3 regions of the Devosia sp. UYZn731 genome follow, and region 1 is predicted to be linked to each of the others. Evidence: predicted binding sites of a transcription regulator. Region 1 holds the regulator's gene; each other region holds the start of a gene.
The links. The regulator LexA, encoded in region 1, represses DNA repair genes until DNA is damaged. The targets are predictions, from matches to a motif close to TGTTCNNNNTGTGTTCNG.
Positions count from the first base shown of each region.

Region 2: the regulator LexA is predicted to act here: its motif matches at 5,549-5,566, upstream of ssb (single-stranded DNA-binding protein).
Region 3: the regulator LexA is predicted to act here: its motif matches at 5,104-5,121, upstream of ABIB57_RS04300 (PA0069 family radical SAM protein).

Region 1 covers NZ_JBEPOL010000002.1:170,485-180,358, forward strand. The annotation lists gene ABIB57_RS05250 (SMP-30/gluconolactonase/LRE family protein) at 1-664, opposite strand, end outside; gene ABIB57_RS05255 (2-dehydro-3-deoxy-6-phosphogalactonate aldolase) at 661-1,275, opposite strand; gene ABIB57_RS05260 (2-dehydro-3-deoxygalactonokinase) at 1,288-2,211, opposite strand; gene ABIB57_RS05265 (IlvD/Edd family dehydratase) at 2,523-4,349, shown strand; gene ABIB57_RS05270 (nuclear transport factor 2 family protein) at 4,456-5,247, opposite strand; gene ABIB57_RS05275 (hypothetical protein) at 5,268-5,603, opposite strand; gene lexA (transcriptional repressor LexA) at 5,603-6,313, opposite strand; gene ABIB57_RS05285 (molybdopterin molybdotransferase MoeA) at 6,464-7,672, opposite strand; gene moaC (cyclic pyranopterin monophosphate synthase MoaC) at 7,669-8,151, opposite strand; gene trpC (indole-3-glycerol phosphate synthase TrpC) at 8,154-8,960, opposite strand; gene trpD (anthranilate phosphoribosyltransferase) at 8,953-9,874, opposite strand, start outside.
Region 2 covers NZ_JBEPOL010000001.1:127,924-137,797, reverse strand. The annotation lists gene trmFO (methylenetetrahydrofolate--tRNA-(uracil(54)-C(5))-methyltransferase (FADH(2)-oxidizing) TrmFO) at 1-602, opposite strand, end outside; gene ABIB57_RS00615 (DUF1127 domain-containing protein) at 772-921, opposite strand; gene ABIB57_RS00610 (hypothetical protein) at 1,117-1,269, opposite strand; gene uvrA (excinuclease ABC subunit UvrA) at 1,457-4,351, opposite strand; gene ABIB57_RS00600 (LysE family translocator) at 4,661-5,299, opposite strand; gene ssb (single-stranded DNA-binding protein) at 5,706-6,227, shown strand; gene ABIB57_RS00590 (aldehyde dehydrogenase family protein) at 6,499-7,860, shown strand; gene ABIB57_RS00585 (ABC transporter ATP-binding protein) at 7,933-8,934, opposite strand; gene ABIB57_RS00580 (N-acetylglucosamine kinase) at 8,944-9,837, opposite strand; gene ABIB57_RS00575 (SIS domain-containing protein) at 9,834-9,874, opposite strand, start outside.
Region 3 covers NZ_JBEPOL010000001.1:911,297-921,170, reverse strand. The annotation lists gene ABIB57_RS04325 (site-specific DNA-methyltransferase) at 1-1,058, opposite strand, end outside; gene rnhB (ribonuclease HII) at 1,143-1,817, opposite strand; gene ABIB57_RS04315 (DUF4180 domain-containing protein) at 1,848-2,198, opposite strand; gene ABIB57_RS04310 (hypothetical protein) at 2,301-2,891, shown strand; gene ABIB57_RS04305 (HAD family hydrolase) at 3,021-3,698, shown strand; gene ABIB57_RS04300 (PA0069 family radical SAM protein) at 3,886-5,034, opposite strand; gene ABIB57_RS04295 (DHA2 family efflux MFS transporter permease subunit) at 5,474-6,952, shown strand; gene infA (translation initiation factor IF-1) at 7,288-7,506, opposite strand; gene ABIB57_RS04285 (cation:proton antiporter) at 7,699-9,351, opposite strand; gene ABIB57_RS04280 (MarR family winged helix-turn-helix transcriptional regulator) at 9,848-9,874, shown strand, end outside.

The sequences.
Region 1 (9,874 bases):
CGTGGCGGACCACGCAACTGCCGCCCCATTTGGCGTTCCACAAATAGCCTTCGCTATCGATGACCGCGCCATCGGGATAGCCCCGCCCATCCGACACGTCGGCGAACAGCGACCACTCGCCGATTGGCAGGCCGGTTGCTGGATCAGCGGCGCATTTGAGGATTTGCTTTGTCGGCGTATCGCTCCAATAGGCGATGCGTCCGTCCGGCGAAAAGCACGTCGCGTTCGGAATTCTGGCCTGCGTGCGGATGGTGGTCAGGTTGTCGGCGCGATAGTGATAGACAGCGCCACCCGGCTCGTCCTCTTCCTTGCGCATGGTGCCGATCCAGAAACCACCAGATGGATGCACCCGGCTGTCATTGGTTCGGGTCGAGCTATCGTCGGCTTCGATGGCCACGATCAAGCTGGTTTCGCCGGTGATCAAATCATAGCGCTTGAGCCCGGTTTCCGTGGCAATCGCCAGCGTATCATTGTCGATCACCGCCGCGGCCGCGACGATCTCGTCGAACGACCAGATATTGGCGACCGCGCCATCGGCCTCGGCGGCGAAAAGCTTGCGATTGTTGATGTCGAAAAAGAACAATTGCTGGCGCAGCGGGTGCCAGAACGGGCCTTCCCCCAAAGCGCATTTGCTGTCGATCAAGAGGCGTGCGGTTTGGTTCATTGAGCTTTGCCTTGATCATAAGCCGCGACAGCCAGAGCTGCATGTTCGGCGGTCTGCGACAGCTCCATGCCCGGCTTGTAGAGATAGGTGCCCAGCCCGAAGCCAAGGCAGCCGGCGGCAAAGAACTCGGCGAAATTTCCTGGATTGGCGCCGCCCACGGCATAGAGCGGCATCTCAGGCGGCAGCACTGCCTTGATCGCCTTAATGCCCTTGGGGCCAAGCACCTCGGCAGGGAAGAACTTGAGCCCGGTAGCGCCCGCCCGGATCGCGCGGAACGCGTCGGTAGGGGTGAATACGCCTGGATAGGAAGCGAGCTGAATGCGCGCAGTCTCCTCGATCACCGCCTTGTTGGTATCAGGAGAGACGATGAACGTGCCGCCGGCATCGGCAACCGCCCAGACCTGCTTCTTGGTGAGCACCGTACCGGCGCCGATCATGGCCGTATCGCCAAAGGTATTGGACGCCAGCGAGATGCTGCTCAGCGCGTCGGGGGAATTGAGCGGCACCTCGATCATGGTGATGCCGGCATCGATCAGCGCCTTGCAGACGTCGATGATCTCGGCCGGTGTGATGCCGCGCAGGATGGCGATGATGTGGCGAGGGGTTTCCATGAGGTCCGTCCGCTATGAGGAAAATTGGCGCGCGGCCTTGAGGCCGGCCAGCACCGCTTCGGTAGCATCCACCAGCCGCGAACGCACGCCGATCCGCGTCAAAGCCTGGCTATAAAGCGCACAAAGCGCGGCCGAGCCGATCAGCGGCACCTCGGCATTGCCGATCCACTCGCGATTGGCGCCGATTTCGCTGCCGATCAGCAGGCCCGAAAGATATCCGGCGCACCAGTCCGGCTGGCGGCCAGATAGAAGAGAGCCGGCGCGGACTTCGAACAATTGCCCCAGCAGGCGTTCGGGATGGTCGAGACCCGCCTGGACGCCGATGGCAAAACCGTCGTTGCGGCCCGGCCCCTCCAGATCGCCGCCCAGCGAATGGCGCAGGACCGAATGGTTGCGCAGGACTTCGAACAGTTCGCCGGTCATGGCGGTGGCAAAACGCTCGATGCGGGTGCCCGACAGTTGCGCCCATTTCGAATGCGTGCCCGGCATGCAGACGACGCCGGAAAAACCGGGATTGAGCGCAGCGAGACCCAGTAACTGGGTTTCCTCGCCGCGCATCACATTGTCGGAGCCGGGGACTTTTTGGCAGACGCCGGGCAGAATCGATGGTGCCAGGCGCACATCGGGCATCTCGGGGTGGACGGCGCCATCGAGCAGGCCGCGCAGATCGGTTGGCGCCTGCAGATAGGGAGCCTCGAGCCAGCCTTGCCGCGCCCCGGCCATGCCGCAGATCAGCACCTGGATGGGTTGGCCGGATTGGCTTTCGACGCCCTCCAGCAATTCGCTCAACGCGCCGGGAAACTGCTCGCGCGTCAGCTTGCCCATGCCATTGGGCGAGGTGCGGGCAACCGCGACCGCCCCGGCGGCATCGATGCCCCAGGCTCGCAGGTTGGAAGTGCCCCAATCGACGGCAACCCAGTCCACTTTGTCAGTCACGGCAAAACTCACCCTTCATGCGCGACCATCGGGCCGCAATCGGGCCGAACGCTAGCGTCTGCATCGGATTCCAGCTAGCCTCAATCGACTTCGCCGCATTGCTGCTTCTATCGGCGCAGATGCTGGCTCCGTCCCGTCATTTGGTAAGGCGGTTCAGGCGTCTGGAAATATCTCACCAGCAGATTTTTCGGCTCCGCATTCCGGCGAAATTTCGACAGAATCCCGTTCCCTCTTGCCCCTGTCGTGGTACAGATGGCAAAATGTTGAGGCACGTAACCGCGGCGTCAAATCGCGGACATGAGGAACAGAAAATGACGGCAGACACCAGCGGCGGTCCGGGCAACGGGCAGGGCGCAGCCAAGAAGTTGCGCTCGCGCGCCTGGTTCGACAATCCGGACAATCCAGACATGACCGCGCTCTATCTCGAGCGCTACATGAACTTTGGCGTGTCGCGCGAAGAACTGCAGTCCAATAAGCCGATTATCGGCATCGCCCAGACCGGCTCCGACCTGTCGCCGTGCAACCGTCACCACATCGTGCTGGCCGAGCGCGTCCGCGAAGGCATCCGCGAAGCCGGCGGCATCGCCATTGAGTTTCCCGTGCATCCGATCCAGGAAACCGGCAAGCGTCCGACCGCTGGCCTCGATCGCAACCTGGCCTATCTCGGCCTTGTCGAGGTGCTCTACGGTTACCCGCTTGACGGCGTGGTGTTGACCATCGGCTGTGACAAGACGACCCCGGCCATGCTGATGGGCGCCGCTACCGTCAATATCCCGGCAATCGCGCTGTCGGTCGGCCCCATGCTCAATGGCTGGCACAAGGGTGAGCGCACCGGTTCGGGCACCATCGTCTGGAAGGCTCGCCAGATGATGGCGGCCGGCGAAATCGACTACGCGCAGTTCATCGAACTGGTGGCGTCCTCGGCCCCGTCGACCGGATATTGCAACACCATGGGCACGGCCTCGACCATGAATTCGCTGGCCGAGTCGCTGGGCATGCAATTGCCCGGTTCGGCCGCCATCCCGGCGCCCTATCGTGACCGCCAGGAAATGGCCTATCGCACCGGCAAGCGCATCGTCGATATGGTCCGTGAAGATCTGAAGCCCTCGGACATCCTGACCAAAGATAATTTCATCAACACCATCGTGGTCAATTCGGCCATCGGCGGTTCGACCAATGCGCCGATCCACATCCAGGCCATCGCCAAGCATATCGGCGTGGAACTGGAACTGCAGGATTTCCAGACCTATGGCCACAAGGTGCCGCTCCTGGTCAATCTGCAGCCGGCCGGCGAGTATCTGGGCGAGGACTTCTACCATGCCGGCGGCGTGCCGGCGGTGGTCAACGAGCTGATGAGCCAGGGGCTGATCCGCGAGAACGCGCCGACCGTCAACGGTAAGTCGATTGGCGAGAACTGCCGCAACACGGTTATCCAGGACGATAAGGTCATCCGCCACTTCGACAACCCACTCAAGACCGAGGCCGGCTTCCTCTTGCTGCGCGGCAATCTGTTCGACAACGCGATCATGAAGACCAGCGTGATCTCGACCGAGTTCCGCGACCGTTACCTGACCAATCCCGAACATCCCGGCATGTTCGAGGGCAAGGCCGTAGTGTTCGATGGTCCTGAGGATTATCACCACCGCATCGACGATCCCTCGCTCGAGATCGACGAGCATACCCTGCTGTTCATGCGCGGCGCTGGCCCAATCGGCTATCCGGGAGCGGCGGAAGTCGTCAACATGCGGCCGCCCAACTACCTGATCAAGAAGGGCATTACCGCCCTGGCCTGTATCGGTGACGGCCGCCAGTCCGGCACTTCGGGGTCGCCCTCGATTCTCAATGCGTCCCCCGAAGCGGCCGCTGGCGGCAATCTCGCCATCCTGCGCACCGGCGACCGGGTACGGATCGACCTCAATAAGGGCTCTGCCAATATCCTGATCGCCGACGAGGAAATCGCCAAGCGTCGCGCCGATCTAGAGTCGATGGGCGGCTATAAGTATCCCAAGCACCAGACACCATGGCAGGAAATCCAGCGCGGCATCGTCGGCCAGCTCGGCGACGGCGCCATCCTCAAGCCCGCCGAAAAGTACCAGCGCATCGCCCAGACCGAAGGCATTCCGCGCGACAACCACTAGGCTAAATCATCAAACGCAGAAGGCCCGCCAGATGATGGCGGGCCTTCTATACGCTCAGTCGCACTGGCTGCCGACAATCAGCACTTAGGGTTCCAAATACCGCCTCTCAAGCGGGCAGGGCGCTCAAATGCTCGTGGATAATCTTCCAACCTTCGGGGCGTCGAACGAAGACGCTGGTCCCCCGCCCCGAACCCTCACGGCATTCACCGGACCCCGTTGCCTGCCAATGAAAGCGGTAGAGGCAAGCGGCGGCATAATCGCCCTGAGCGATCCAGCGCACGTCTTCCAGCCAGTAGATTTCGCCGGTCAGATTGCGCCACGTGCCCTCAAAGGCAGAACGAATGGCGGACAGCCCGGCATGCGAACCATCGCCGAACCAAAACACCGCCTCCGGCGCGATCAGCGGAGCGACGTCGTCAAAGCTGTGATTGTTGATAAGCTCGGCATAGCGCGACAGCGTCTTCGCCGCCTCCACGCCGTTGCTGACTATGGCGTCCCGTACCAGTTTCAGGGCACGTACGAAGTCGGGGTGCCACTCCCGCTCTGGCGTTGCATCCAGAGTACACCAGAAAAATTCAAATCGATGCCCACCATCGTCTAATGTGTCAAACGCCCAGTGCTCCGGCAGATCCGCCGTCTCCACCAGCACAAAGTGCCAGAGCTGCCCCAGCGCAATGGCCGAACTGGAGCAGAGCACCACACCAGTCACATCCTCGACAATCCCTGCTTCCTCCGCCAGCTCGCGCAAAGCACCAGCAATAACAGACTCGCCCGCCTCTCGTGTCCCCTTGACCAGTTGAACACCGGCCAGGGGGTGCCTGAACACCAGGATCTCCCTTGCGTCCCCTACGCCTCGGAAAATGACCGGACAAACTTTCTCGACCAAGTTCTTCGCCATCAAACCCCACGCATGAGCTTTTACTCCTTGGCCGCAGTCTCCAGCGTTACCCAGCGGCCGGTGACGTCGCATTGCAGCAGCATGCTGTCATTGTTGCGAATGCCGACGATAGCGCCCGCGGACGACAACTTGCCTTCGAGCAGGCAACCCGCTACGGGCGTATCGGCCTTCGCTTCCGCCCAGCCGGTTCCGGCATTGCAGACTGCGGTGCCATTGCCCGCATTGATGCCCACACCTGCCGAAAACGTCACATTTCCCACCCAGCAGCGGGTCTCCTTGACGCTCGCTTCTTGAGCGAACGTCGCGCCGTTGCCGAGCGACAACAGGCCAAGCGCCAAAAGCAGGGTGAGCCGCATCAGTATTTCCTCAGCAACCCGACCAGGCGGCCCTGGACCTTGACGCGATCAGGTCCGAAAATGCGCGTTTCATAGGCCGGGTTGGCGGCTTCCAGCGCGATGGTATTGCCCTTGCGGCGCAGGCGCTTGAGGGTGGCTTCCTCGTCATCAACAAGAGCCACGATGATTTCGCCGGTTCCCGCTGAGTCCTGCTTGCGGATCAGGACGGTATCGCCATCGAAAATGCCGGCCTCGATCATCGAATCGCCGCGCACTTCGAGTGCGTAATGTTCGCCTGCGCCCAACATTTCGGGCGGTACAGAGATGGTGTGGGTGTGGCTTTCGATCGCCGAGATCGGCGTACCGGCCGCGATACGGCCCATAACCGGAACCGAAATGGGACGCGCGTAATCTTCAACCGAACCGCGCATCGGGGGGGACGCCACCTTGCCCAGATTGCCCTCGATCACGCTCGGCTCGAAGCGCGACTTGCGCCCGCCGAGGGACGGGTTCATCGAATCGGGCAGCTTGACCACTTCGAGTGCGCGCGCCCGATTGGGCAGGCGGCGAATGAAACCGCGCTCCTCCAACGCTGTGATCAACCGGTGAATGCCCGACTTGGATGCCAGATCGAGCGCATCCTTCATCTCGTCGAACGATGGCGGAATACCGCTCTCCTTCATCCGCTCATGGATGAACATCAGCAGCTCGTGTTGTTTGCGCGTTAGCATTGGGCCCCTCGGTCGGGAATCGGAACAAAGACTGAACGATGATACGTGTTCCAGTTATGTTCTGCAATATCCCAATGCATTGCCGGCGTAATTTCCGCCTTTGCAAGCAAACGGCGCTTCGTCGCGCGACCTATGCGGTTTTATTTCAGCCTAGAACGCGTCGATACTGATGGCCTCGACCACAGTACCGGCCGGCCGACCCGGATCATGTTCTGGTTGCACGATGAGCATGTCCGCCCGCGCCAGCGACGAGGTATGGCCGCTGTCGACCTCCGAGATCGGCATCAATGCCGTCCCACTGGGCCCATGCACGACGCGCGCGCGCATGAAATGGCGGCGCGCGGTATTGGGCGGGGTCGGGACGGCCAGCGGCAGATGCCAGAGCTGACCAGCGGATTCGGCGTGGCCCTGCCACAGCCGGAGTGCCGGCTTGATAAAAATTGTGGCGGTAACCAGCGCCGAGACGGGGTTCCCCGGCAGGCCGAAGATCAGCGTCTTACCGCGCGTGCCGAACATCAGCGGCTTGCCCGGCCGCATGTTGATGCGCCAGAAATCCAGCGTCACGCCGAGCGACAGGAGGATTTCCTGCACAATATCGTGGTCGCCGACACTGGCGCCGCCGGTGGTGACGACGATGTCAGGCTCGCTGGCGAAGATGGCTTCCAGCGTCGCCGTCAGCGCCGCCCGGTCATCGCCGACAATACCGTGGTCGGTGACGGTTTCGGAGTAGGGCGCCAGCAGGGGACTTAGGCCGTAGCTGTTGGACGAAACGATCTGGTCTGGGCCCAGCGGCGTGCCGGGCACGACCAGTTCATCGCCCGTCGCTAGAAGGGCAATTTTCGGTCGGCGGTTGACCGCGAGGGCAGGGACATTCGCTGCTGCCGCGACGGCCAGTTGCAGTGCAGCGAGGCGCGTGCCGGCGGCGACCAGAACCTGGCCAGTGGCAAAGTCATTGCCGATTGGACGAATGCTGCGGCCGGGTTTGGGCTGCTCGGCGAACTGCACTGTGTGGCCGGTTACCGTCGCCTCTTCCTGCATGATGACCGCATCGGCGCCGGCAGGGACGGGCGCGCCGGTGAAGATGCGCACGCATTGGCCTTCGCCAACGGGGCCGGCAAAGCCCGCGCCGGCTTGCGACATGCCGATGATGGCCAGGCTCCGCCCCGGCACGGCGTCCTGCGCCCGCACCGCATAGCCATCCATGGCGCTAGCGTTGAACGGGGGCTGGCTGTGGTTGGCGACGATCGGCGCGGCCAAGACCCGGCCGGCGGCATCGTGTAGGGGGACTGTTTCGGCCTGCGCCTCGGGCACGCGCTTCAGAATCGCGGCAATCGCGTCTTCGACGGGCAGCAGGCTCATGGCGTGCGCACGAAATCGCCGGATTTGCCGCCCGATTTTTCCAGCACGCAGATATCGGTGACAACCATGGCCCGGTCGATGGCCTTGGCCATGTCGTAGAGCGTCAGCGCCGCGGTGGAGGCGGCGACCAGCGCTTCCATCTCTACGCCGGTTTGCGCTGTGGTTTCTGCGGTGGCGTGCACGACGATCACCGTCGCGCTCTCAGCCTCAATGTCGACGCTGACCTTGGTCAGCGGAATCGGATGGCAGAGGGGGATCAGATCCGAGGTCCTTTTGGCGGCCATGATGCCGGCAATACGGGCCACAGCGAGCGCATCGCCCTTCTTGAGGGAGCCGCCCATAATCGCCGCTACCGTGGCAGGTTCGGCGATGATTCGAGCCTGGGCCACCGCCCGGCGCCGGGTGGCCGCCTTGTCGCCGATATCGACGATGTGGGCTTCGCCTTTGGCGTTGAGATGCGTGAGGCCGCCTTGTGCCATGCCTATGCGCTCACGGTGCCCATGAGCAGGGCGCGCGTGGCGGCCACCACATCGTCCTGGCGCATCAGGCTTTCGCCGACGAGGAAGGTGCCGATGCCGCTGGCTTCGTCCAGCTTGCGCACATCGTCGTGGCTGAGAATGCCGCTTTCGCTGACCAGCACCTTGCCGGGCGGCACGCCGGCGGCCAGGTCGATCGAGGTCTCCAGACGGGTTTCGAAGGTGCGCAGGTTGCGATTGTTGATACCGATGAATTCGGCGTCCAGCGCCAGCGCCCGGTCCAGCTCGAGCTGGTCGTGCACTTCGACCAGCGCGTCCATGCCCCATTCCTCTGCGGCGTCGAGCAGGTAGCGCGCCACATCGTCGCCGACAGCGGCCAGGATGACGAGGATGCAATCAGCGCCCCAAGCGCGCGCCTCGGCCACCTGATAGGTTTCAAACAGGAAATCCTTGCGCAGCACGGGCAGGGTAGTGGCCGCGCGCGCTTCGATCAGGTAGCTCGGCGAGCCTTGGAAGGAGGGACGGTCGGTTAGCACGGACAGGCACGTCGCGCCGCCGGTTTGGTAGGCGCGGGCAATCTCGGCGGGGTTGAAGTCCTGCCGGATCAGGCCCTTGGAGGGGCTGGCCTTTTTTACCTCGGCGATCAGTGCGTATTGCTTGGCGGCGCGCTTGGCCTTGATGGCCCTAAGGAACCCACGAGGCGCTGGCTGGTCATGCGCCATGGCCACGACTTCCGCCCAGGGCCGCATCGCCTTGGCGGCAGCGATTTCTTCGCGTTTGTACGATTCGATCTGCTTGAGAATATCAGCCATGGTCTCGCCCGTTGGACACTGCGACGAGCCGCGCTAGCGTCTCCTTCGCCTTGCCGCTGTCGATGATGTCGGCCGCCAGTTCGGCGCCGCTTTTGAGGTCTTGCACGCGGTCGGCGACGATCAGCGCGGCCGCAGAATTGAGCAGCACGATATCGCGATAGGCGCCCGGCCTGCGGTCGAACAATTCATGCACCGCCGCGGCATTGTATTCGGGATCGCCGCCCAGCAGGTCCTTGGGATCGCTGCGCTTTAGGCCGGCATCCTCAGGTGTCACTTCAAAGCTGCGCAAATCACCATTGGCTATCTGGGCAACGAAACTGGGACCGGTGACGGTGATTTCGTCGAGGCCATCGCTGCCGTGGAAAACCCAGGCCTTGATGGCGCGGTTGGCGAGGAGGGCGGCTGCCACCGGCTCCACCCATTCCTGCGCATAGACGCCCAGCACATAGCGGCGCACGCCGGCAGGGTTGGATTGCGGGCCCAGCAGATTGAACATGGTCCGCACGCCCATTTCGGCGCGGGCTAGGCCGACATGGCGCATGGCCGGATGGTGCGAGGGCGCGAACATGAAACCGATCCCGGCTTCATTGATGCAGCGTGAAATCTCGGCGGGGGTCAAATCCAGCTTGATCCCCAGGGCTTCGAGCACCTGCGATGCTCCGGACTTCGATGACAAAGCCCGGTTGCCGTGCTTGGCCACCGGCACGCCCGCCGCGGCCACGACAAAAGCGCTGGCGGTGGAGATGTTGAGCGTGCCACCGCCGTCGCCGCCGGTGCCGACGATGTCGATGGCGTGTTCGGGGGCTTCGACCGTCACCATCTTCTCGCGCAGGATCGAGACGGCTGCGGCGATTTCGCCGACGGTCTCGCCTTTGACGCGCATGCCCATGAGGAACGCGCCGATCTGGCTGGGC
Region 2 (9,874 bases), on a different contig from region 1:
TTGAGATAATCCGCCCCGTTGCCCGACGGCCCGACCTTGTCATAGCGCGACTGCGCCCAGACGATGTCCATGTCTATGCTGTCTTTATGCACGATCGGCGCAATAGCATCGAAGAACGCCAGCGCGTCTTCGCCGGTCAGCGACTGGATACCCGCGGCCAAAGCCGGCGAGGTCAGCGGCCCCGTGGCAATGATCACATTGTCCCACTCGGCCGGCGGCAGGCCTTCGACCTCCGCCCGGTCGATGGTGATGTTCTTGTGCCCCTCGATCGCCGCCGTCACCGCTGCCGAGAAAGCGTCTCGATCCACGGCCAGCGCCCCGCCGGCGGGCAGGGCATTTGCATCGGCCATCCGCATGATTAGCGAGCCGCAGCGCCGCATTTCCTCATGCAACAAGCCGACGGCGTTCTGGTCCTTGTCGTCCGAACGGAAGCTGTTGGAGCAGACGAGCTCCGCCAGCCCATCGGTCTGGTGTGCGTCGGTGCCGCGGACCGGGCGCATTTCGTGCAGCACGACCTTGACCCCGGCCTCCGCCGCCTGCCACGCCGCTTCCGATCCGGCGAGCCCGCCGCCGATGATATGAATGATGTCTGTTTTTGCCATGGCTGGCAGATATCAAGCTGGCCGGGAGAGTGCAACTGGCGATGAGTTGTGCTTATGATTCAGGCGGTTCGGTAAAGTGCCGCGAAATACTGCACAAAGAAAAACGCCCGCATCTTAGAAAGAAGCGGACGTTCGGTTTAGTGTGAAAACTAGTCTAGCGCGGGCAGGCTTACAGCGAAGACGCATGGTCGCGGGCGATACGATTGATATCGGTGCGCGAAATGCCCAGGTCGTTGAGCTGGCGATTGTCGAGAGCAGCGAGCTCACGAACGGTCTGCTGATAAGCGGCCCACTTTTTGAAAGTCTTGCGAATGTCCATTTGAAGTCTCCTTGCGTTTACGAGGATATATCTAGTGGGGTTTGGTCAAGATGAGCAGTGGGCCATTTATCAATGAAGCTATGCGGTCTACGCGGGTCTTTAACCAAGGGCATTCACCCGGCGTTAAGCTTGGCAGAATGGCAACGGCCGCCGGAGGGAGGTCCGGCGGCCGCGCAAACTCACGATTGACTGAGATCAGCGGTCGAACAGACCGCGCGTCATCTTCTGGAAGTCAGGGGCGCAAAGCCCCAGTGGGTCGACATCTCGCGGCGAGGGAATGTCCATTTCCCGCAGCGCTTGCTTGATGTCGACCAAGCGCTTGGAACGCCAGACGGCACGCACAAACATCAACAGATTCCCTAGGCTTGGTTACGACTTTAGCAGCATGAGCCGATTTTTGCCGCCACGCCATGCCGTAAACGTCGATCACGGCATGCGTCGATCGCATGGCATTTTCACAATTCTGTCGTGAAATAGCCCGTATGGCGTATTGGTCAAGAATCCAGCATGCTGGATTTCTTGTTGCACCACCGAACTATTCAGCCGCCTTGCTGGCAAAGTTCTGCCGCCGCGACATCACATCCTTCAAGAACATCCCGGTATGCGAGCGGGTATTCTCCGCAATAGTCTCGGGCGTACCGACGCCGACAATCTCGCCGCCGCCATCACCACCCTCAGGGCCGAGATCGATGACCCAGTCCGCGGTCTTGATGACTTCCAGGTTGTGCTCGATGACGATGACGGTGTTGCCGCCATCCACCAACTCGTGCAGCACCTCGAGCAGCTTGGCCACGTCGTGGAAATGCAAGCCCGTCGTCGGCTCGTCCAGCATGTAGAGCGTTCGCCCGGTCGCCCGCTTGCTGAGTTCCTTGGAGAGCTTGACGCGCTGCGCCTCGCCGCCCGACAGGGTAGTGGCCGGCTGGCCGACCTTGACATAACCCAGGCCCACCCGCTGCAGCGTAGCGAACTTCTCGCGGATGGTCGGCACGGCCGAAAAGAAGTCGACGCCTTCGTCGATGGTCATGTCCAGCACGTCGGAGATCGACTTGCCCTTGAACTGCACTTCCAGCGTTTCGCGATTGTAGCGCTTGCCCTTGCAGACATCGCAGGTGACGTAGACGTCGGGGAGGAAGTGCATCTCGATCTTGAGGACGCCATCGCCTTCGCACTTCTCGCAGCGGCCGCCCTTGACGTTGAACGAGAACCGGCCCGGCCCATAGCCGCGCTGCTTGGACTCGGGCAGGCCGGCAAACCATTCGCGCAAGGGCGTAAAAGCGCCCGTATAGGTGGCGGGGTTGGAGCGCGGGGTGCGCCCGATCGGGCTCTGGTCGATATCGATGACCTTGTCGAGGAATTCGAGGCCGGTCAGCGACTCGTGCGGCGCCGGCATGACGCGTGCGCCGTTCAGGCGGCGCGCAATGGCCGTGTACATGGTGTCGATCATCAGCGTCGACTTGCCGCCACCGGAAACGCCCGTGATGGCCACGAACATGCCCAGCGGCACATCGACGGAAACATTCTTGAGATTGTTGCCGGTCGCGCCCTTCAGGCTCAAAGCCTTGCCCTTTTTGGCCTTGCGTCGCTCGGCCGGAATCGGAATGCCCATGCGGCCGCTGAGATACTGGCCGGTCAGGCTATCGGGACTCTTGAGGATATCCTCGGGCGTGCCTTCAGCGACGATATGGCCGCCATGCACACCGGCACCGGGGCCGATATCGACCACATAGTCGGCGGTCATGATGGCGTCTTCGTCATGCTCGACAACGATCACCGTATTGCCGATGTCGCGCAGCCGCCGCAGCGTATCGAGCAGGCGGGCGTTATCGCGCTGATGCAGGCCGATGGAGGGCTCGTCGAGCACGTACAGCACGCCGGTGAGGCCCGAGCCGATCTGGCTGGCGAGGCGAATGCGCTGGCTTTCGCCGCCCGACAGCGAGCCGGAATTGCGCGCCAGCGTAAGATAATCGAGCCCCACATCGTTGAGGAAGTTCAGGCGCTCGCGGATCTCCTTGAAGATGCGTTCGCCGATCTGCCGCTGGTTGTCGTTGAGCTTGGCGTTCAGCGTCTCGAACCATTCCGACGTCGCCCGGATGGATTTTTCGGTGACCTGGCCGATATGCAGGCCATCGATTTTGACCGCAAGCGTTTCCGGCTTCAGCCGATAGCCACCACAACCCGCGCACGGCGCCTGCGACATGTACTTTTCGATCTCTTCGCGCATGCCGGCGCTTTCGGTCTCCTTGTAGCGCCGGTCCAGATTGCCGATCACGCCCTCGAAGGGCTTGGAGGTCTTGTACTGCCGCAAACCATCGTCATAGACGAAATTGACCGCTTCCTTGCCGGTGCCATAGAGCACGGCGTGCTGAACTTCGAACGGCAGTTCGTTCCAGGCGGTGCCGGTCGAAGCGCCAAAATGCTTGGCCACCGCATCGAGCGTTTGCAGGTAATACGGCGCCGAAGTCTTGGACCATGGCAGGATGGCCCCGTCGCGCAGCGACAGGCTGGCATCGGGAACGATCTGGTTGGGATCTATCTTCTGCTCGGTGCCCAGGCCATCGCAAACCGGGCAGGCGCCAAATGGATTATTGAACGAGAACAGCCGCGGCTCGATTTCGGCAATGGTGAAGCCGGAAACGGGGCAGGCGAATTTTTCCGAGAACGTGACCTGGCGCTGCGTGCCGTCCTCGGCCTTTTCATCGGCGAATTCGATCAGGGCAATGCCATCGGCCAGCTTCAGCGCCGTCTCGAAGCTTTCCGCCAGGCGGCCGGAAATATCGGGACCGACAACGATACGATCGACCACCACCTCGAGATCATGCTTGAGCTTCTTGTCGAGGACGGGAGCCTCCTCGATCTCGTAATATTCCCCGTCGATCTTGACGCGCTGAAAGCCCTTGCGCATCAGGTCGGCCAGTTCCTTTTTGTACTCGCCCTTGCGGCCGCGCACCATCGGCGCCAGCAGGAACAGGCGCGTGCCCTCGGGCAGCTCCATGACCTTGTCGATCATCTGCGACACGGTCTGGCTTTCGATCGGCAGGCCGGTCGCAGGCGAATAGGGAATGCCGACGCGGGCGAACATCAGGCGCAGGTAGTCATAGATTTCGGTGACCGTGCCCACCGTCGAGCGCGGATTGCGCGAGGTGGTTTTCTGCTCGATGGAAATCGCAGGGGACAGCCCTTCGATATGCTCGACATCGGGCTTCTGCATCATTTCGAGGAACTGCCGCGCATAGGCGGACAGGCTCTCGACATAGCGGCGTTGGCCCTCGGCATAGATGGTGTCGAACGCCAGCGACGACTTGCCGGACCCGCTCAGCCCGGTCATCACGATCAGGCTGTCGCGCGGCAAGCGCACGTCGATGCCTTTGAGATTATGCTCGCGCGCCCCACGGACGATGATTTCGCGGTTCTGGCTGGGCTTTGGCGTCATGATCGTATCCATGGCTCGGGCGCACACAGGAGAGCGCCTCGGCAGATATAATAGGGTATGGCGAGCGGGGTAAGCCGCAGAAATAAGAACAAGGCATGCATCTTGCAAGTTCCACTTCGGCTGGTCGGCGGATGGTCGTCGTCACCATGCCGTGTAGGAGAACATCGGCCGCCCAGGATTCGGAACATAAAAGGAACAAATGCGGATTCGGTCAAGCCCAGGTTCCTGCCTTCATTCAAACACAATTGACCGAACAGTCAAAATTGGAACATTGCCGCAACATCTGCATAGTTACTGCACATCGTTTCATCATTTGGCCTGCGCCAGGCCATGCCAGGCCGTGAACACCGCAACGACCAAGAACAGCAGACCGGCGCCGCGGCCAATCCAGATGGTTATCTGTGGGCTTGCCACCAGAAAGTCGCGGCTCCTGCCGGCGGCAAGCGCCAAGCCGCCATAGATCGTCAACTGCATCAGCACCGTGATGACGCCAATGACCAGCCCTTGCGACCAGACCGGCCCGTATTCCGGCCGGATGAACTGCGGGAATACGCTGAAGGTGAAGAGGTAGGCCTTGGGATTGAGCAGGCAAGTCACCAGGCCCTGCCGAAACGCCACCCATTGCGAGCGTGTATTGGCGCGGCCGACCGCGTCGACGGTGATCGATGTGCGCATGAGCGTGATGCCGATCCAGGCCATATAGGCGGCGCCGACCAGCACCAGTGCCGACAACAGGCCCGGCGCCGATCGCGCCAGCACGCCAACGGCGGTCGCCCCGAAAATGGTATGCGCCACGCCGCCGGCCATGATCCCGCCCGTCGCGGCCAAGCCCGCGCGGCGACCGCCGGTCAGCGCATTGGCCAGCACGAACAACATGTCCATGCCCGGCACCACAATGATGCCGAACACCAGGACAAGATAAATCCACAACGCATCCGAATAGGCCATGCATCCCCAAGCCCTGCAAGCGCCGAGCGGTCGGCGGAATCCTGCAGTAGGGGACGCTGCTGACAGGCTGTGTCAGCAGGGCGGGGATTCCTGGGCATTGCGCTGCGAGAGAGTTTCGGAACCGCCGTCAGTGCCGGGGTTGTCAAGGCAACCCAGCGACCGTGTGGCGTCCCGTGGACCACCGATGGTGACGGTGTGGAGGGAGCCGGTTCCAGCTGGACGTCATCCATCTTGACGATCCCCAAAATATGGAACATAACAAGAACAACGAGCGAGCAAGACACCTGTTCACAACTGCGCTAAGGCGCGGGCGGCCGATGGCGCGGCGGAGTAGAGTGGCGGCCGCTATGTAAGTGAGCGTCCCGCGCGGCAGCAGGCCCGGGGACTGAATCGAAAGGAATGAGTTATGGCAGGCAGTGTGAATAAGGTGATCCTGGTCGGCAATCTCGGTGCCGATCCCGAAGTTCGGAACCTGCCGAGCGGCGGCAAGGTGGTAAACCTGTCGATCGCCACCTCGGAAAACTGGAAAGACAAGAACACCGGCGAGCGCCGCGAAAAGACCGAATGGCACCGCGTGGTGATCTTCTCGGAAGGCTTGGCGCGCGTCGCCGAGAGCTATCTGAAGAAGGGCAGCAAGGTCTATCTCGAAGGCCAGTTGCAGACCCGCAAATGGCAGGACCAGAGCGGCGCCGACAAGTATTCGACCGAAATCGTGCTGCAGGGCTTCAACTCCAACATGACCCTGCTTGACGGTCGTGGCGAAGGTGAAAGCACCGGCGGCGGCGATAGCGGCGGCTTCCGGGGCACGCGCCCGTCTGAAGGCGGCTACAATAATGGTGGCGGCAATTCCGGTGGCGGCGCGCGTCGTCCGGCCTCCAATGCTCCGGCCTTCGAGTCGGGTGGCATGGACGACGATATCCCGTTCTAGGTCGGGCCGACTGACGTTGGATTTTTAGCTACAGGCCCTTGTGATTGGGCTTTTGACATAGAGTGACGCTCCATCCTTATCGCTGTTTGCGAGGCAGGGGTGGGGCGTTCTTTTTTGCCTGCTCGGAAGCTGGTCGCGGTTTGACACGCGGACTGGGCTGGTTTGACCGAGCGTCCGGTTTTTGGGCGCGGGCAGTGCGAAGGGCTATGGGGACCCTGCCGGCACCGTTATCCTCCGGGCAGAGCAGCTAGTTTGCCAAGGAGGAGCGGCCATGACGTTCAAATCGATCAATCCGGCCACCGGCGCGGTGCGCGCGGAGTTTTCCGCCCACGCCCCGGCCGAAGTGGAGCGCCTGCTGGAGCAGGCCTGGACGGGCTGGCGCGCCTGGGCGGCGACCACGATGGAGGAGCGTTCGGCCTTTCTGGTGAGGCTGGCCGAACTGCTCGAAGCGCGTGCCGACGACTATGCCGCGCTGATCACCGGGGAAATGGGCAAGCCGGTCGGCGAGGCTCGGGGCGAGGTCATCAAGGCGGCGACAGGCGCGCGGCATTTTGCCGAGGCGGGGCCGCGTTATCTTGCCGAGGAGCCCATCGCGGGCACGCCCAGCAGCATTATCTACGAGCCCATGGGGCCCATATTCGGCGTCATGCCGTGGAATTTGCCGTTCTGGCAGGTGCTGCGGTTTTTTATTCCGGCGGCGATCGCCGGAAATGTGGTGCTGGTCAAGCATGCCGACCTGGTGCAGGGCTCGGCGCAGGCGATCGAGGATCTGGTGCGCGATGCCGGCGGCCCGGCCGGTCTCTACACCAACTTGCGCGTACGGCGCGAAGCCGTGTCGGGCATTATCGCCGATCCGCGCGTTCGCGCCGTGACCGTTACAGGCAGCACGGCGGCCGGTCGCGCGGTGGCCGAGGCCGCGGGTGCGCATGGCAAGAAGGCCGTGCTCGAGCTGGGCGGCTCCGATCCCTACATCGTCTTTGAGGATGCCGATTTCGACAAGGCGGTCAGCCTTGGCATCGTGTCGCGCTTTTCCAACAACGCGCAGAGCTGCATCGCCGCCAAGCGCTTCCTGATCGCCGCGCCGATCTTTGAGGCCTATTGTGCTGCCTTCGCCAGGGCCGCATCGGCGCTGGTGATCGGCGATCCGATGGACCCGACGACCAAGCTGGGACCGCTGGCCAAGGCCGATCTGGTCGAAACCACCACGCGGCAGATCGCCGATGCGCTGGCGGCGGGCGGACGGATCATTGCGGGCGGCAAGGCCATGGCGGGGTCGGGCAATTTCTTCGAGCCCACGGTGATCGTCGGCGTCGATCCGGCAGCGCCGATCGCCAGCGAGGAGTTCTTCGGGCCGGTGGCGCTGATGTTCCCGTTTACGGGCGAGGCCGATGCGATCACGCAAGCCAATGCCACCGATTTCGGTCTCGGTGGCGCGGTGTGGACGCGCGACCCGGAGCGCGCTCGCCGCGTGGTCCGGCAGATGGAGGCAGGGGCCATCTTCGTCAACGACTTCGTGCGCTCGGACCCGCGGGCGCCCTTCGGCGGCGTCAAGGGTTCGGGGTTCGGACGTGAGCTGGGCCCGCTCGGCGCGCGCGAGCTGACCAATGCCAAGCTGGTCTGGACAGGCGCCTAATTGCAGCCAGACGGACAAAAGCCAGAGGCGCGGAACCGGTGTTCCGCGCCTCTGGCTTTGTAGCTCTCGGCTTTAGGCGAGTGGCTGGCCCTGGGCGTCGAAGCAGTGGAATGACTGGCCTTGTGGGCCGAAGCGCAGCACTTCGCCGGGGGTGCGCGACGACTTGCCGTTCTGGCGCAGGACCAGCGGCTCGGTCGCGCCGATGTCGATATAGATGAAACTGTCGGAGCCCAGGTTCTCCGAATAGATCACCGTGCCGCTCCACGGGCCGCTGTCGCTGATATCGAGATGTTCGGCCCGCACGCCAACGGTGTGGGCGCCGAACGGGGCGGCCTGCTCGCCGGTGATGAAGTTCATCTTCGGCGAGCCGATGAAGCCGGCGACGAACAGCGATTTGGGGCTGTCATAGAGCTCCATCGGCGTGCCGACCTGTTCGATGCGGCCGGCATTGAGCACGACGATGCGGTCGGCGAGGGTCATGGCCTCGACCTGGTCGTGGGTGACGTAGACCATCGTGGTTTGCGGCAGGCTAGCCTTGAGGCGGGCGATTTCGAGGCGCGTGGCGACGCGCAGGGCCGCGTCGAGATTGGACAGCGGCTCGTCGAAGAGGAACACTTTGGGATCGCGCACGATGGCGCGACCGATCGCCACGCGCTGGCGCTGGCCGCCGGACAGCGTGCGCGGATGCCGGTCGAGATAGGGCGTCAGTTGCAGCTTCTCGGCCGCGGCGTTGACCTTGGCGCGGATGTCTTCCTTGGGCAGATGCTGCAGCTTGAGGGAATAGGCCATGTTGTCGAACACGGTCATGTGCGGGTAGAGCGCATAGGACTGGAACACCATGGCGATGCCGCGCTTGGAGGGCGCAATGTCGTTGACCTCCTGGCCATCGATGGCCAGCGTGCCCGAGGAAATGGTCTCAAGGCCCGAAATGCAGCGCAACAGGGTGGACTTGCCGCAGCCCGAGGGGCCGACGAAGACCACGAACTCGCCGCTATCGATCGCAAGGTTGATGTCCTTGAGAATTTCGACATTGCCGTAGCTTTTGAACAGGTTGGTGACCGTGAGGCTGGACATCTGGTTCTCCTATTGAGCGGCGGCCCGGTGGGCCAGCAGCACCGCGCCTTCGACCGGCGCGGCGGTCAGCACATGGACGGCGTAATTGTGGTTCAGGTCCGCGATGGCGGCGCGGAACGCGTCGAGCAGCCGGGGTTGGTTGACGATGACGCTGCCGGCGACGACCACGTCGGAGCCTACGGCGCCGCGGGCGCGCAATTGCCCGACGTTGAAGGCGAGCATTTTTGCCCCTTCGACGATCACCGATTGGGCCAGCGGCGAGCCAGCATCGGCAGCGGTGAAGATGGCGGGGGCGTGGGGCGCCCAATTGTCCATGGTCGGCTCGTCATTGACGACGCGCGTGAGCCGCTCGGCGTCGGCGACGCCGAAATGAGCAATGAGGTGGCCAAGCAGGCCGTCGTCCGGCAGGCCGCTGTCATTGGCGCGCAGGGCGGCGCGGACGGCTTCGCGGACCAGGGCGGAGGCGCCGCCTTCGTCCCCGATCACCCAGCCCCAGCCGCCGGCCGAAAGAAAATTGCCAGCCGCATCGGCGCCGACAGCAATGGCGCCTGTCCCGGAAATGACGCCAATGCCGTCCGTGAAGCCGGCCGCGGCGGCGATCAGGGAGGCGTCATTGACGGCGGTCGTCTTGTAGCCGCGTGCGGCAAGGCCGGTTTCGAGGGCGAGGCCCACTTCGCGCCGGTTGATGCCCTGGGCGCCGAAGGCGAGCGAGACGATACGCCCGCCGTCAGGTGTGTACCTACCGACGCGCTCGGCGATGAAGTCGATGGCGGGGCCGGGCGGCTCGGCGTCCCAATCGAGGCTGGGTTCGGTGACATCGAGGACGCGTTTGCGGTCCAGCGTTTCGATGACCAGCTGGGTTTTGGTGCCGCCGATATCGAGGGCTGCGATCAGGTCGGTCATGCTGTTGCTACCTTGGGCGTCGCCACCTTGGTATCGG
Region 3 (9,874 bases), on a different contig from region 1:
TCGTGGTGCCAGAATGTCCACCCGTTGCATGCCTCGGAACCCTGGACCAGCGCGCCAACCTTGTGGATGGAGCCCTGATGCGAACCCGAGACGAGTGAGCCGTCGGCACGAACCATGGCAGAGTAACGTTTTGTTAAGTCAAACAGTTGCGCCCCCGGCTCGATTAATCCCTGCTCGATCAGCGAGCCGAACGGAATGCGGGTTTCCTTGCGCTTTGGCGTCACCGATTGCAGCGCCTCGAACACACCCGGCCGGATCGCCGCGATCCGCTTGAGCGCCGCCGCGATGTAAGTATCCTCGCGTTCGATGCCAATAAAGTGACGGCCCAGCTTGCGCGCCACGGCCCCGGTGGTGCCGGTGCCGAAGAAGGGATCGAGCACGATATCGCCCGGCTTCGTCGTGGCGTTCAAAATCCGGAACAGCAGCGCTTCGGGCTTTTGCGTCGGATGCACCTTGTCGTCGGCATCGTCCTTGAGCCGCTCGGCCCCGGTGCAGATCGGGAACAGCCAGTCGCTGCGCATCTGCGTGTCGTCATTGGCCAGCTTCATGGCTTCATAATTGAAGGTGACGCGGCTTTTCTGGCTCTTGGCCGCCCAGATCAGCGTTTCATGCGCATTGGTAAAGCGCGTGCCGCGGAAATTCGGCATCGGATTGGCCTTGCGCCAGATCACGTCGTTGAGCATCCAGAAGTCGAGATCCTGCAGCGCCGTGCCGACGCGGAAGATGTTGTGATAGCTGCCGATCACCCACAGCGCCCCATCGGGCTTGAGCAGGCGACGCGCCGCCGCCAGCCACGCGCGGGTGAATTTGTCATAATGGGCAAAGCTATCGAACTTGTCCCAAGCGTCATCCACCGCATCGACCTTGGACTGGTCGGGACGGGTCAGCCCCTGCTCGAGTTGCAGGTTATAGGGCGGGTCGGCGAAAATCAGGTCCACCGACCCGGCCGGCAGCGCATTCATGTGGTCGATGCAATCGCCCACCAGAATAGTATCGATCGGGAGCCGCGTGGGCTCCTCCGCAGCGGCCGAAAAGGCCGTACGCGCGGTACGCAACATACACTTAACCCTAACAAAGGACTAACTATCCTGTTGTAGCGCGGTAGGGTTAAAGTGGAATGAATAGAATGGGTTAGCGAGAGGTTAAGAGGCCAGGTCGATGATCGTCGCACCCACCGTCAGGCGCAGCCGGGCCTCCACGACCGGGGCGAAATCCGCCCTATGGTGCCGGCAGGGGCCGTGATCGGTAAGCGCCCGCAAATGCTGGGGCGTGCCATAGCCCTTATGCGCCGAAAAGCCGAAATGGGGCGCGTCGCAGTCCATGATGCGGCACATCCGGTCGCGCGTCACTTTGGCGACGATCGAGGCCGCTGCGATCGATACGCTGCGTCCGTCGCCGCCGATCAGCGCAATGCCCTCGCAGGGTAGGCCGGGCGGAATATCGCGGCCATCGATCAGCGCGCGGTCGGCCGCAACCGATAGTCCGCGCACGGCCTGGCTCATCGCCCATAGCGTGGCGCCCCGAATATTGCGGCTGGCGATGATCGTGGGCGGCGCAACGACGACCGACACGATAGCGCCGCTGACCACGATCAGTTCGAACAGCGCCTCGCGCTGCTCCTCGGTCAGTTTTTTGGAATCGTTGAGGCCCGCCGGAATATTGTTCGGGTCCAGCACCACGGCGGACACCACCACCGGCCCGGCCAGCGGCCCGCGTCCGGCCTCATCGACACCGGCGACAATCCGCGCCCCGCGCGCCTGGGCCGCGAGCTCGTGGGTATAGTCGGGTTCGGTCTGCTCAATTGATTCGAACAACATGGGCGCAGCATCCGCGCCCGCGGCGCGAAGTCAACTCAAAGCCGCGAGCATGGCCGCGCGGTCGGCAGCGAACAGGTGGTGACCAGCCTTGTTGGTCTCATAGACGAAGTCCCCTAGCGCCGTGCTGGCCGCAACCGCAGCGTTGACATCGCCCAGGATCACCAGGCGGCAATGATAGTTCTTCAATTTCTGGATAAACGCGCCCGCCAGCCCGCTACGCAGCCGCAGGAAGTCCGGATCAAGCCGCCCGACAGGCAGTACGATCACGCTTGCATCGTTCGAGAACGCTTCGCTCAGAATATCGGTGGCGTCGCGCTCGCTCCCGAGACGCGGCCCCGTCGCATCCAGTTCCAACGCGCGCAAACCGTTGATCTGCGACACTTGCACGACCATCTCCTGAAAACTCCCGGACGCCGGCCTGTATTCTTTGCACCTCCTGTTGTAAACAGAACTGCGCCGGGGGGCGGCAAATAGAGTTAGTCGATGATCGCGAAAATCAGCCTTGTCGTCCTTTTGCTTGCCTTGTCGGGCCTGCCTAGTGCCGCCGCACCGTTCCATCATCCCTACGGCGAGTGGCGGGAATATAACCAGGATTGGCTGGCCGCCTGTCCCGATATCATCAATGAGAACGCCACCGATTATTACGGCAACTCCTGTTTCGCCAGCACCGGCAGCGAAGAGCTCAACAGCACCAGCCTGCCGGCCTGGAAGCTGACGCTGATCCTGAATCGACTGACCGGTGTAATCGATATCGCCTTCACCGGCGCAGCCGATGCCGTCGAAGTCGATACGACGCGGCCGCTGCGGATCGCCTTTGGCGGCGAGGCCCCGCTGCTGTTCGATTTCACCATCGATCTGCAAACCCGCTACAACACCACCAATCAGTGGTTCGTCGCCGACCCAACGCGGCGTGATAGCCTGATCGCCATCATGAAGACGCGCAATGCGGCGACATTGACCGTGCCGCTGACCGAACTCGACGAAAGGACCCGCAGTGTCTGGGTGTCCCTGCGCGGCGTGACCGCCTCGCTCGATTTCATGGCCAGCTATGCCCGCAAGGTCGCCCAATACTGAGCTATTGCCGGCCCGCCCAATGGGCATAAAACCCCAGCAATGTCGGCACAGCTTACGCAGCGTCAGGCGATTGACTTTTGGGCTTGGCGAGGCTCAATCCGCCGACCATTTCCTCAAGGCGGCACGATAATGCATCCACGGTCCGGCGCAGCATTGCTTTTCGATATTGATGGCACGCTGGCCGATACCGATCCGCTGCATCTCGAGGCGTTCAATCGCACATTCGAGCCTTATGGCCATCACTTCGACAAGGCACGGTTCGCGCTCGAACTCCAGGGCAAGGCCAATGAAGCCATCGCCAGGCGCTTCGTGCCGGATTTGGCCTCGGACCAGCAGATCGCCGTGATGGCGGGCAAGGAACAACTGTTCCGCGACCTGGCGCGCACGCAAATCCATGCCGTTCCGGGCTTGTTCGAACTGCTCGACCTCGCCGATGCCAGCGGCCTGCCCATGGCGGCCGTCACCAACGCGCCGCGCGCCAATGCGGACCTGATCCTTGATGGCCTCGGCATCCGTCACCGGTTCCGCGCTCTGGTCATCGGCGAAGAACTCGCCCACGGCAAGCCGCACCCGCTGCCCTATCTGGAAGGCCTGCGGTTGCTTGGCGCCACGGCCGCCGTATCCGTGGCCTTCGAAGACTCCCGCACCGGCATTGCGTCGGCAACGGCCGCGGGCCTCAAGACCATCGGCATACGAACGAGCCTAGCGCATGGCGACATGATTGCCGCCGGCGCCGCTATTTCGGCCGATCGCTATGACGATGCCGCGGTGCTGGAGTTCATCACGCGTGTTGTGAGTGTCGCTTAAGGCTACCGCCATTGTGCTTGTCGCTGACATTCGTCAGCCCTGAACGAATTCCCTCCCCCTTGTGGGGAGGGTTAGGGTGGGGGTGCTTTAGCGCGAGTGCCAAGATTCAGAGAACCGGAGTACCCCCACCCCGGCCCTCCCCACAAGGGGGAGGGAGCCAGATCGGGGCTAGCCATCTCAACGCGCGCTAGAACAGGCTCATCTGCTTGTCCTCGGGCCGGGGCGGCTCGAACAGGTCGGTGCGGATGGCTGGCAGTTTCTCGTCCAGCCCATAGCGCTCGCGTGCCTTTTCGAAGCGCTGCTGCAGCAGCGTCGCATAGGGCCCTTCGCCGGTCATGCGGGTACCGAAGCGCGGATCGTTGTCGAGGCCGCCGCGCGTGTCGCGCACCAGCGACAGCACGTGGCGCACCCGGTCGGGGAAATGGCGCAGCAGCCATTCGCGGAAAATGTCGCGTACTTCGCCGGGCAGGCGCAACAGCACCATGCCGGCGCCCTTGGCGCCCTGCGCCGCCGCCGCGTCGAGAATGCGCTCCAGCTCCATGTCGTTGATCGCCGGGATCATCGGCGCCGCCAGCACCGAAACCGGCACACCCGCTTCGCTGAGCAGCCGGATCGCTTCCAGCCGCCGGGCGGGGGACGACGCACGCGGTTCCATCTTGCGGCTGAGCTTGTGATCCATGGAGGTCATCGAAATGCCCACCTTGACCAGCCGCAGTTTGGCCAATTCGGTCAACAGGTCGAGATCGCGCACGATCAGCGCCGATTTGGTGACAATGCTCACCGGATGCTTGGTTTCCAGCATCACTTCCAGAATGCCACGCGTCAGCTTGTGCTTGCGCTCTGCCGGCTGGTACGGGTCGGTATTGGTGCCCATGGCGATGCGCTTGACCTTGTAGCTCTTGGCTGACAGTTCGGCCCGCAGCGCCTCCACCGCATTGGTCTTCACATAGATATCGCGCTCGAATTCGATCCCCGCCGAATGACCCAGATAGGCATGCGTCGGCCGCGCGAAGCAGTAGGAGCAACCATGCTCGCAACCGCGATAGGCGTTGATCGACCGATCGAAGCCGATATCGGGGCTGTCGTTCGACGTGATGATGGTCTTGGCGCGTTCGAGATGTTCAATGGTCTCGAAAATGGGCAGCGGCTCGACGCTGTTCCAGCCATCGTCGAACCCTTCGCGGCTTTGCTTCTCGAAACGGCCGCTACGATTGGACTGCGCGCCCCGGCCGCGATTGCGGCTCGGGTCCACCAGTTCGCGCCGCGCGAGATCGGCGTCGCGGCTGCGGCTGAGCTTTTCCAATGCTTCGAAAGACGGGGCCTGATAAAGGGCCATGCTGTTCTCCTGCCGGCGAAACCACAGTCGAATCGTGAATTCAACGTCCCCCGAACATAGGGGTTGCATAAGAACATAACAAGAACAGATTTTACGGGGCACACTCCCGCTGCCCATGAGATGGTCATCGCGGGGCCGCCCTTCAATGCCGTTTCAGTTCCACCATCGCAAGGCAGGACTGCGCCGCGGTGGCTGGACAGGATAAGGTCATCGGCCTAAACCAGCCAACCCTTCCGAACCCTGCTGCCGGAAGGCGATTTATTCTTAAGCAGTCGATTTAGTATTGACCCTCGGGGGAGGGCGGATTACTAAACAATTCGCTTAACTATTAAACTCGGCCTGCTGACACACGCTGTCGTGGATTTGTTGCACCACCGTGTCGAAGTGAACCGAAGTCATTCGTCTTTATGGCGATACCGCTCGTATGAAGGGAAAGCCCATGACCACCGACGCTCCAACCTTGGCCGATTTCGAGGCTGCTGCCCCAGCCGAGGACCATAGCGCCCGCAACAAGCTGGTGATCGGCCTGCTGCTGGTCTCGGCCTTCGTGGTGATCCTCAACGAGACCATCATGGGCGTGGCCCTGCCGCACCTCATGGCCGATCTCGATATCACGGCCAGCGCTGCGCAGTGGCTCACCACCGCATTCATGCTGACCATGGCCGTGGTCATCCCGATCACCGGCTTCCTGTTGCAGCGGCTCAATACGCGGCCGGTGTTCATTCTCGCCATGTCGCTGTTTTCCGCTGGTACGCTGATTTCGGCGCTGGCGCCCGGTTTTGGCGTGCTCGTCATCGGCCGCATCGTGCAGGCTTCCGGCACCGCCATCATGATGCCGCTGCTGATGACCACGGTGATGAACCTGGTGCCGCCCGAATCGCGCGGCAAGACCATGGGCAATATCTCCATCGTCATCTCGGTCGCCCCCGCTATCGGGCCGACCATTTCCGGGCTGATCCTGTCGGTGCTCGAATGGCGCTGGATGTTCATCCTGGTGCTGCCGATCGCTCTTGGCGCCCTGGCGCTGGGTGCCTCGCGCATCAAGAACGTCACCACGCCCACCAATGCGCCGATCGATATAGTGTCGATTATTCTCTCTGCCATCGGCTTCGGCGGCCTGGTCTATGGCCTCAGCGGTCTGGGCGAAGCGGCGATCCATGCGCCGCTCGTCTCGCCCTACATTCCGCTCGCCGTGGGCGTCGTGGCCATCGTGGTCTTCGTGCTGCGTCAGTTGCAGTTGCAGAAGCAAGATCGTGCACTGCTCGATCTGCGCACGCTCGCCATCCCGGCCTTCACCATCTCGGCGGCCATGATGTCCATCCTGATGATGGCGATGTTCGGCGCCTTCATCCTGCTGCCGATCTATCTGCAGAACGTGCTTGGCCTAACGACGCTCCAGACCGGCCTACTGCTGCTGCCTGGCGGTTTGATCATGGGCCTCTGCGCGCCAACGGTGGGCAGCCTGTTCGACAAATACGGCCCGGTGCCGCTGGTCATTCCCGGCGCCATCCTGACCAGTGCCGCCTTGTGGAGCCTCACCTTCATTCAGGTCGATACGCCATTCTGGGCGCTGCTGATCGCTCACCTGGGGCTTAGTGTCGGGCTTGCTCTGATGTTTACGCCGCTGTTCACCGTTAGCCTCGGCTCGCTGCCGCCGAACCTTTATTCGCATGGTAGCGCGGTGATCGGCACCACCCAGCAAGTCGCTGGCGCTGCCGGCACGGCTCTGTTCGTCGCCATCCTCACGCTGCAGTCGGCGCGCTTGTCTGCCGGCGGCGCCGATATGCTGACCGCCACGACCGGCGGCATCAAGGCGGCGTTCCTCTGCGGCGCCATTATCTCGCTGCTTGCAGTGGTTGCGGCCTTCTTCATCCGCAAGCCCGCCGGCGGCGCGCCGGGCATGGCCCACGGCCACTAGGCGTCAGAGCAGCCGCAACAATTCAGCGGCAACACCATCGAGGGGGGCGACGTTCCCCTCGGCCCGGCACAGGATCATCGCACCCTCCATCCCGGCCGCCGCACAAGCTGGGTATGACCCGCGAGATGACCGACATCATCGTCGCCGCATCCGGGAATGCGACGCCAAAGGAGCATGTCTGGGTACAGATCGTGGAGGCGCCCGATGGCGGCTGGGGCATTGGCGGCCACGCCTATCTCAATGACGAAATCGCCACCGAAGCGCGCCGCCGCCTCGGCATTGCCCAGGCCAGTTGGCCCAGCGCCGGTCGAGCTGACCGGCGCGACTGCCTGATTCTAGCGGAAGCGGTAAGTAAGGCGACCCTTGGTCAGGTCGTACGGCGTCATTTCGCACAACACCTTGTCGCCGGCCAGCACGCGGATGCGGTTCTTGCGCAGCTTGCCGGCAGTGTGGGCAATAATCACGTGGTCATTCTCCAATTTGACCCGAAAGGTCGCATTGGGCAGCAATTCGGTAACAACGCCCGGAAATTCGAGCACGTCTTCTTTGGCCATGTAGGCTCCTGAGTAGCCCCGAAGCAGGGCCTCGGCAGACGCCGGGCGGGTTCGGGTATGTTGGGATCATCACGTCTGGCAACCGGGTTTCCCCAGAGGCGTCGACAGGCAGAATAATCTGATAAGCCTTATATAGTGTAGTTCACCTGCTTTGTGAACCACTTGCCGGTTCTCGGCTCGCAATGCAGCTATCTATTCGCTGCGCCGCGCGATGACTGCTTGTTCGAGGTCAATATCCTCGAGCATTTCGCGCACAATTTCATCGTCCAGCCGTTCGGCATCGCGCTCCGCCAGCAGGGCGCCACGACGCGCCGCCTGCATCTCGCCGACAATCACCATCATCTTCTCGCGGCCAACGCTGTCATTGGCGCCCCGGCCTGCCGGACTGACGCTGAAGTCGCGTTTCACATTGGCCAGCATGCGATCGCTGAACGCGATCCCCGCTTCATCCTGCTGGGCGTCACGGATTTCCTCCAGCTTTTGCACCGAGGCCTTCTGCGTTGCCGATCGCGCCAGCGCCACCTGCTCCTTGCGATAGGCGATGTCTCCATCATTGGTGATGCCGAGCGCCTTGATCAGCCAGGGCAGGCTCAACCCCTGCAGGATCAGCGTTCCCAGAGCCACCGCAAACGCGATGGTGACGATCAGGTCGCGCTCCGGCAGAATGAGCGGCGTACCGGCCGCCGCCGCCAAAGTCACCACGCCGCGCATGCCCGACCAGGACAGCACCAGATTTTCGCGCCAGCCCAGCGGCTCGGCCAGTTTGGCATCCCGGCTGCGCGGCTGTCGACCGCGCCTGGTCGGCTTCGCATGGATGCTGGCCAGGCGCCGCTCGAACCCTTCTTTACGGCGCGGATGGCTCCACTTCGACAGCACTGCGCTGAACATCACCCAGATCACCCGCACCAGGATCACCGCCACCAGCGTCAACGCCGATAGTCCCGCCAGCGTGCCTAGGCTATAGCCATGCTCGATGGCTTCTTCGACGACGAAGCGGAACTGCAGGCCCATATAGGCAAAGACGAATGCTTCGAGCAGCGCATCGACCACGCTGAGAAATTCACGCTGCTGGATGCGGCCGTCGAACTTGAGGTCCGACGAATTGTGCCCCAGCGACAGGCCGGCAAACACCACCGCCATCACGCCCGATGCCGCCAGCTCTTCCGCCACCATATAGGCGGCGAACGGGGTGATGACCGTTATTGCGGTGACCAAGGTCGGATTGCCCAGGCGCCGGCGCACTTCGTGCACAAACCCGCCCATTACCACGCCCAAAATGGCGCCCACGCCCGCCGCGAACAGGAAATACAGCGCCGCATTGTCGATGGGCATTTTCTCGCCAGTCGCCCCGGCTACCGCTGCGCTGAACAGCGCCAGTGCCGCCGCGTCGTTGATCAGGCTTTCGCCCTTGAGCACGGTCATCAGCCGATTGGGCAATTTAAGCTTGGCGCCGATCGCCACGGCGCTGACCGCATCGATCGGCGCGATCACCGCGCCCAAAATCAGCGCCGCCGGCAGCGACATCACGGGATACAGCCACCCCAGCAGTGCGCCCACCGCCACCGTGCTCACCAAAATCAGCGCCACGCCCATATTGAGGATCGAGCCGATCCGCTTCATGAAGCTGAAGAACGAGAAATTCACCGCCGCCGAAAACAGCAATGGCGGCAGCACCAGCCCGAGGATGATCTCGGGCTCAAGCTCGGTGCGCGGTACGCCCGGCACGAAGGACACCGCAATGCCCACGATCGCGAGGAACAGCGCGGCTTGATACCCCTTGCGCTCGGCAAAGATCGTCAGCCCGATCGCCGCCATCATCACGATCAGGATTTGGGATGCGCCCATGTGCCGTCTCCACCGCCGAGTGTGATCATCGGCTAACCCAGAAATGGCAACGGACAAAGCGGTTTTGATATCGCGCGGATCACCGCCGCGCTTTCTTCTCTCTCCCCATTGTGGGGAGGGGGGCCCCGTAGGGGTCGGGTGGGGGAGCTATCAACGGGCACGGCGCTGGCGGGAAGAACCCCCACCCTCAATCCCTCCCCACAAGGGGGAGGGAGGCAGATCGGGGCTCTCAAGCAGGGGTACGAAGCCGCGAGTTAGATTCGGATTCTGCTATTCCCCAAGCCCTTCTTCTCCCTCCCCCTTGTGGGGAGGGTGGCCCCGCAGGGGTCGGGTGGGGGAGCTATCAACGGGCACGGCGCTGGCGGGAAGTACCCCCACCCTCAATCCCTCCCCACAAGGGGGAGGGAGGCAGATCGGGGCTCACAGGCAAGAGTGCAAAGCGGCGAGTTGGTTTCTCCCCTTGCCAACATGCGGACACGGGCATATACCCGCATCCATGGATCAAACTTGCCTCTGCATCGCC